DNA from 2 places in the Gordonia sp. w5E2 genome. Region 1 is predicted to be linked to the other one. Evidence: riboswitches for the same ligand, from Rfam matches in the RefSeq annotation. Region 1 holds a riboswitch; the other holds the start of a gene.
What was found. Region 1 has a riboswitch for thiamine pyrophosphate ahead of RND64_RS10125 (3-oxoacyl-ACP reductase). Riboswitches for the same ligand answer to the same signal wherever they lie in the genome.
Positions count from the first base shown of each region.

Region 2: it holds a riboswitch for thiamine pyrophosphate, as region 1 does, so the genes downstream of both, thiC (phosphomethylpyrimidine synthase ThiC) here and RND64_RS10125 (3-oxoacyl-ACP reductase) in region 1, are expected to answer to the same signal.

Region 1 covers NZ_CP144213.1:2,217,210-2,220,754, reverse strand. The annotation lists gene RND64_RS10155 (2OG-Fe(II) oxygenase) at 1-177, shown strand, start outside; gene RND64_RS10150 (Ada metal-binding domain-containing protein) at 186-446, shown strand; tRNA gene RND64_RS10145 (tRNA-Val) at 532-603, opposite strand; tRNA gene RND64_RS10140 (tRNA-Gly) at 838-910, shown strand; tRNA gene RND64_RS10135 (tRNA-Cys) at 933-1,006, shown strand; tRNA gene RND64_RS10130 (tRNA-Val) at 1,026-1,100, shown strand; TPP riboswitch at 1,248-1,344, shown strand; gene RND64_RS10125 (3-oxoacyl-ACP reductase) at 1,338-2,111, shown strand; gene RND64_RS10120 (hypothetical protein) at 2,135-2,344, shown strand; gene RND64_RS10115 (GNAT family N-acetyltransferase) at 2,548-3,132, shown strand; gene RND64_RS10110 (alpha/beta hydrolase) at 3,172-3,545, opposite strand, start outside.
Region 2 covers NZ_CP144213.1:625,897-629,441, reverse strand. The annotation lists gene RND64_RS02745 (daunorubicin/doxorubicin resistance ABC transporter ATP-binding protein DrrA) at 1-814, opposite strand, end outside; TPP riboswitch at 959-1,069, shown strand; gene thiC (phosphomethylpyrimidine synthase ThiC) at 1,063-2,778, shown strand; gene thiD (bifunctional hydroxymethylpyrimidine kinase/phosphomethylpyrimidine kinase) at 2,775-3,545, shown strand, end outside.

The sequences.
Region 1 (3,545 bases):
CAGTCACGGGGAACCGCGTTCCTGCTGCCGCAGGGTCATGGCTACGTGTTCACCACCCGAGACCGTCCCGTCGAGTCGAAGCGCGGGTGGTCGGCAGCTCCGATCCGACACGGAGTCTCGGCCGTCCGCTCCGGCGAACGCATCACCCTCGCCTTGGTCTTTCACGACGCCGCGTAGCTGTGGAGGTGGAGGAGAAGACGTACGTGCTCCTCGGTGCGGATCGGAAGCCACACAGGAGCTCGACACCGGGAAGCCTTGGCGGACACCGACGTAGCCGCATCTACGGCGAGTTGGATTGCACCTCTGCGCTGCGGACGATAGCCCGGGGCGGATACGTGAACAATCGCGTCTTCTTCGCCGACGAAGCGACCGCGATCGCAGCAGGGTTCCGTCCGTGCGCGGTGTGCCTGCCGGAAAAATACCGGGCTTGGAGGCAGGCGCAGTGATCACGGCGCAGGTACTGCCGGTCAGGGAACCCTGTCGGGCACAGTGCTCGGCGTTGAGACAACCCACCGAGCAGCGACATTCTTGTGGTCCCGGCTGGGATCGAACCAGCGACCTTCCCGGTGTGAACGGGACGCTCTTCCACTGAGCCACGGGACCGCGCGCGACGCGCAAAGGCGTCGGTGCACGAGGGCAAAGACTACACGGATCGACGCCGGGAACCCAAATCGCGGCCCAAGGGTGCGTCTTGGTGCCATCGCGACACTCTCCGCCTGCACACTTCCCACTTTCCGAGGCTCTGACCAGGCGATTTGTTAGAAGCGTGTCGGTCGGATAATGTTCTGCATCGCATCGCGAGCAACAAATGGTCCACAAGATCTGCTCGCGAAGCATGCGGATGTAGCGCAGCTGGTAGCGCATCACCTTGCCAAGGTGAGGGTCGCGGGTTCGAATCCCGTCATCCGCTCGGCGCGAGTCGACTCGCATCTGGTGGTGTGGCCGAGTGGTGAGGCAACGGCCTGCAAAGCCGTGTACACGGGTTCGATTCCCGTCGCCACCTCCAAACCACCAATTTCATACCCGCGCGATTAGCTCAGCGGGAGAGCGCTTCCCTGACACGGAAGAGGTCACTGGTTCAATCCCAGTATCGCGCACCATCAGATCCCGCTGTTCGCAGCGGGATCTTTTTGTTCCCCGGCCCCTCGGCGCAGTTGTGTGGGATCCACGGGTACAAAAATGCCCCCGAGGATCCCACGCAACTTTAAGCGGTGCTTGCGTTCGCCACCCGAGTGCGGTCTGATTGCCAGACTGACACGGGGTGCCGACACAAGGTCGGCTGAGATCAGACCCGCAGAACCTGCTCCAGTTAGCACTGGCGAAGGGATGGTCCGAAAATGCCTGCAGCGCTGCCTCTTTCCGAGCACGTCGTACTGATCACCGGCGCGGGCCGCGGACTGGGCGCAACCCTCGCACGCGCCGCGGCGCGTGAGGGTGCGCGCGTGGTCGTCAACTATCGACGCAGCGCCGACGCGGCAGTTGCGCTGGCAGCAGAGTTCGGCGACCGAGCACTCGCCGTCGAAGCCGACGTGACCGACCCCGACGCGGTTCAGACGATGATCGATGCTGCGACAACCCATTTCGGCGCGCCTATCACGGCAGTGGTGAACAACGCCCTTCCCGACTATTCGTTCAACGGCGACGCCCGCTCAACCGCCGACACCATCACCACCGCAGAACTCGACGCGCAGTTTCGCGGAATCGTCGGCGGCGCACTGACAGTCGTACAGGCGGCACTTCCGGGTATGCGGGAAGCCGGTACGGGGCGCATCGTCAACATCGGCACCAACCTCGTGCAGAATCCCGTCGTCCCTTACCACGACTACACAGCCGCCAAGGCCGCACTCCTGGCGCTGACTCGCACGCTGGCCGCCGACCTCGGCCCAGACAACATCACCGTCAACATGGTCTCCGGCGGACTCCTACGCACCACCGACGCGAGCGCAGCGACACCCCCTGAGATCTTCGACGCCATCGCCGCGTCCACTCCCCTGCGGTCGGTCACCACACCAGAGGAATTCGCCGACGCCACACTGTTTTTCCTCTCACCGTGGTCGCGGGCGGTCACCGGACAGAACCTCGTCGTCGACGGCGGCCTCGTCAAGGACTGAACACCGGCAGGCATACTGCGAGCATGAACATCGACTACCGCCCGGGCAGCTTCACCGTCGTCGACTCATCAGGTCGCGAGGCCGCATTCGACGGGGACCAGTACAAGTGGGAGATCACCGACGGCATGCTCATCGTCAACGCCATCACCACCGAGGGTCAGGGCGCGATGCCATACGAAGTGACCGAACTCCGCGAGATCTACGCGGGCTCGTGGCGACTCTCACTGGGGTGAATCCGGAGCTTCGTCGTGCATCTGAGCCCGCCGATCGCCTTCCGACGCTCTCGGCGCGGTCGTAGAATCGTATGCATGACTGCTGATATGACACCCGGCTGCGACAACCCCGACTGCACCTGCGGGCCCGACTGCTCGTGCGGCGCCAACTGCACCTGCGGAAAGAAGTAGCGCAGCCTGTGCCACCACATCCGACCAGCCAGATGGCCGGCGATGCCGCACCCGAACAGCATTCCCACGGTGCCGTGGCCGTCGACGTCGTGGTCGACCCCTCACTCGCAGGCGTCGTCGCCGAGGTAGCTGCCGCAACCTTCCCCCTGGCCTGTCCGCCGCACTCGTCGCCCGACGACATCGCCGGGTTCATCACGACCAACCTGGCCGAAGCGAACTTTGCTGCCTACATCGCCAGCCACGAGAGTGACGTGTTGATCGCACGCACATCCGACGGCACGACGGTGGGCTATTCGCTCGTGCACCACCGGCCACCGACCGACCCCGACGTCGCAGCGGTGGTCGTGGAGACACCGTCGTCCGAGCTGTCGAAGATGTACGTACTCCCCGACCATCACTCACGCGGCCGCACCGACCCGCCTGCACAGTTGCTGATGCGCGCCGCGATCGAGACCGCCCGTGATCGCGGCAGCGTGCTCGTCTGGCTCGGCGTCAACCAGGAAAACGTTCGCGCGCAACGCTTTTACACGAAGATGGGATTCGAGCGTGCCGGGGTCAAGACGTTCGACCTCAACGGCAGCATCGAGCACGACTTCATCCTGACCCGACGCCTTTAGACTGAGCGCTCCGGAACCGAGTCAGCGCGCCGGATCGATTCAGCGCACGGGAACGTCGAGCGCCTTCGCGATGGTCGGCCATGCGCGGTGCAGATCCTGGTTCCAGTAGCCCCAGGAGTGCAGACCCTGCCGGAAGTTGTAGGTGATCTTCACGCCCGCCTGATCGGCCTTCTGCTTGAATGCCGTCGTGCACTCGAGCGCGGCACGCTCGAGTGCGCCACCGACCGGCGAGGCGATCCCAGCGAGGCCCAGCGAGAGGTCAGGAAGTCCGTCGCCCACAGCGACATAGATCGGCTTTCCGCGCAGTGCTGCGATGTGTTCTGCGGGGTCGTGTTCGGTCCACAGCGGGTCGGTGATCGGTCCCCACATGTTGTCCGGGTTGCCGCCGCGCGTCTGTACGGTCGCCGCTGTCG
Region 2 (3,545 bases), 1.6 Mb from region 1:
CTCCCGGCGCCTCGACGACGAGGACCGGACGCGACTGCGCCGACGTCGCGGCGTCGAGGAATTCGTGGTCGGCCAGCGCGGTCCGCACCCGCGTCACATCGGCTGCGTCGAGCAGAGTGATCTCGCAGATCGCCGATCCCGCTTGATGTTTGAGCTGCTCGGGGGTTCCGCGAGCGACCACTGAGCCGTGATCGAGCATGACGATGTTGTCGGCGAGACGATCGGCCTCTTCGAGATACTGCGTCGTGAGCAGCGCGGTGATGCCCTCGGTTCGTAGCGCCGCGATCGTTTCCCACACCGCGGCACGGCTACGCGGGTCGAGTCCGGTTGTCGGTTCGTCGAGGAACAGCACCCGTGGGCGCGTGACGAGTGCGCACGCGATGTCGACCCGGCGGCGCTGGCCACCCGACAGCGCCGACACTCGACGATCGACGAACTCGCTCAGTCCGAACGCCTCGGCCACGTGTGCCACGGAGCCCTTCGCCTCGGCCGACGACAGGCCGGTGAGCCTTCCGAACATGACGAGGTTCTCTCGTGCGGACAGGGTGTTGTCCAGCGATGCGTATTGCCCTGTGAGAGAGATCAATTCGCGCACCCTCGCCGCGTCGTCGACGACGTCGTGTCCGGCGATGAGTGCACGTCCGGCGGTCGGACGCTGCAGCGTCGCGAGGATCGAGACGGTCGTCGTCTTGCCGCTGCCGTTGGGACCCAACAGGCCGAGGACCTCTCCCTCGGCGATCTCGACGTCGATTCCGCGAAGCGCGTGCACCTCCCCGTAATCCTTCTGCAGACCTACGATCTCCACCAACGTCATCGCTGTTGCACCCTTCCGGATCGTCGCGAGCTCGAACAGCACCCTGTCTGTTTGGTAAGGCAATCCTAAGTTAGGAACTCGCGTTGGGCTACCCCCGGTTTCGTGACGCAACAGCAGCAAGCCAGTAGAGTGAACTGCACACAACCGAATCAACGCGGGGGCTCTCACGTAACCGAGGGCTGAGATGGCGGCAGGCGGCCGCTGACCGCATGAACCTGTCCGGGTAATGCCGGCGTAGGGAGAATCTCATGGGCACACGTGTATCCGGCGGCAGCGATTCCGCGTACCAGAATTCCGCGTACAAGGTCGACTCCGACATCCTGACAACCGGTCCGATCGAGGGCAGCACCAAGCATTACGCCGACGTCGATGGGTTACGGGTTCCGCAGCGACGCATCAACCTCACCAACGGCGAGCACCTCGATGTCTACGACACATCGGGCCCCTACACCGACTCGACCGCCGTGATCGACGTCGAGGCAGGCCTTGCCCGCACCCGCGACGAGTGGCACCGTCCCGACCCCGTCGACGGAGCGTCGACCCAACTCGCTTGGGCACGAGCAGGACTCGTCACCGACGAGATGCGCTTCATCGCCGCACGCGAGAACGTCGACGTCGAACTCGTGCGCAGCGAGGTCGCTGCCGGACGTGCAGTGATCCCAGCCAACCACCGTCATCCCGAGTCCGAACCGATGATCATCGGCAAGGCGTTCGCGGTGAAAATCAATGCGAACATCGGCAATTCGGCGGTGACCAGTTCCATCGCGGAAGAGGTCGAGAAGATGGTCTGGGCGACGCGATGGGGCGCCGACACGATCATGGATCTGTCCACCGGCGACGACATCCACCTCACCCGCGAGTGGATCATGCGCAATTCCCCCGTCCCGGTCGGTACTGTGCCGATCTACCAGGCACTGGAGAAGGTCAAGGGCGATCCCACCAAGCTGACGTGGGAGATCTACCGCGACACCGTGATCGAGCAGGCCGAGCAGGGTGTCGACTACATGACGGTGCACGCGGGCGTGCTGTTGCGCTACGTACCGCTGACCGCTCGCCGGGTGACCGGAATCGTCTCGCGCGGCGGGTCGATCATGGCTGCGTGGTGCCTCGCCCACCACGAAGAGTCGTTCCTGTACACGCATTTCGACGAGCTGTGCGAAATCTTCGCGCGCTACGACATCACCTTCTCACTCGGCGACGGACTGCGTCCGGGCTCGATTGCCGACGCCAACGACGAGGCACAGTTCGCCGAACTGCGCACCCTCGGCGAGTTGACCCGCATCGCGAAATCCCATGGCGTGCAGGTGATGATCGAGGGGCCGGGTCATATCCCGATGCACAAGATCGTCGAGAACGTGCGCCTCGAAGAGGAGTTGTGCGAGGAGGCGCCGTTCTACACCCTCGGCCCGCTCGCCACAGATATCGCGCCCGCATACGACCACATCACCTCCGCGATCGGTGCGGCGATGATCGCGCAAGCTGGGACGGCCATGCTCTGCTATGTCACCCCGAAGGAGCACCTCGGGCTACCCGATCGCGACGACGTGAAAGTCGGTGTGATCACCTACAAGATCGCGGCCCACTCAGCCGATCTCGCCAAAGCCCACCCGCGAGCTCAGGAACGCGACGACGCTTTGAGCAAGGCGCGCTTCGAGTTTCGCTGGACAGACCAGTTCAACCTCGCACTCGACCCCGACACGGCACGGGAATACCACGACGAGACCCTCCCCGCGGAACCCGCGAAGACGGCTCACTTCTGCTCGATGTGCGGCCCGAAGTTCTGCTCGATGCGTATCTCCGCCGACGTGCGGGCCTATGCAGAAGAGCACAATCTGGTGACGGCAGAAGACATCGACCGACGAATCGAGCAGGAGATGGCAGCGAAGTCCGCCGAGTTCGCCGACGCGGGCAACCGCGTCTACCTGCCGATCGATGCGACATCGGGAGCCGCAAGCAGATCATGACGACACCACTGTTGCCCACCACCGAACCGGGGGTCACACCTGTCCGGGTGATGACCATCGCGGGTTCGGATTCCGGCGGCGGCGCCGGAATCCAAGCAGATATGCGGACTTTCGCGTTGCTCGGACTACACGGACTCGTCGCGGTCACCGCGGTGACGGTCCAGAATTCGGTGGGCGTCAGCGGCTTTCAAGAGATCGATCCGGAGACGGTCGCGGCGCAGATCCGCAGTGTCGTGACCGACATCGGGACGAGTGCCGTCAAGACCGGCATGCTGGCGTCGGGACCGATCATCCACGCCATCGTCGATACCTGCGTGGAACTCGGCATCGGGCGCGGTGGCGACACCCCGCTCGTCGTCGACCCGGTCTGCGCGTCGATGCACGGCGATCAGTTACTCGCCGACGAAGCACTGGATGTGTTGCGGCGCAGACTATTTCCTCTCGCCACGGTCGTCACACCGAATCTCGACGAAGTGCGACTGCTGACGGGCATCGAGGTCATCGACGCGGCGTCGCAGCGCAAGGCCGCCGTCGAATTGCACGGTTTGGGTCCGCAGTGGGCACTGGTCAAAGGTGGCCACCTGCGCTCCAGTGCGCTCAGTCCCGACCTGCTGTACGACGGCACCGACTTTCTCGAGTTCGCGACAGCTCGCGTCGACACCCCGCACGATCACGGCGCGGGCGACACACTCGCAGCGGCCATCGCGTGCGCTCTCGCGCATGGATATGCCGTGCCGGACGCCATCGATTTCGCAAAGCAGTGGGTT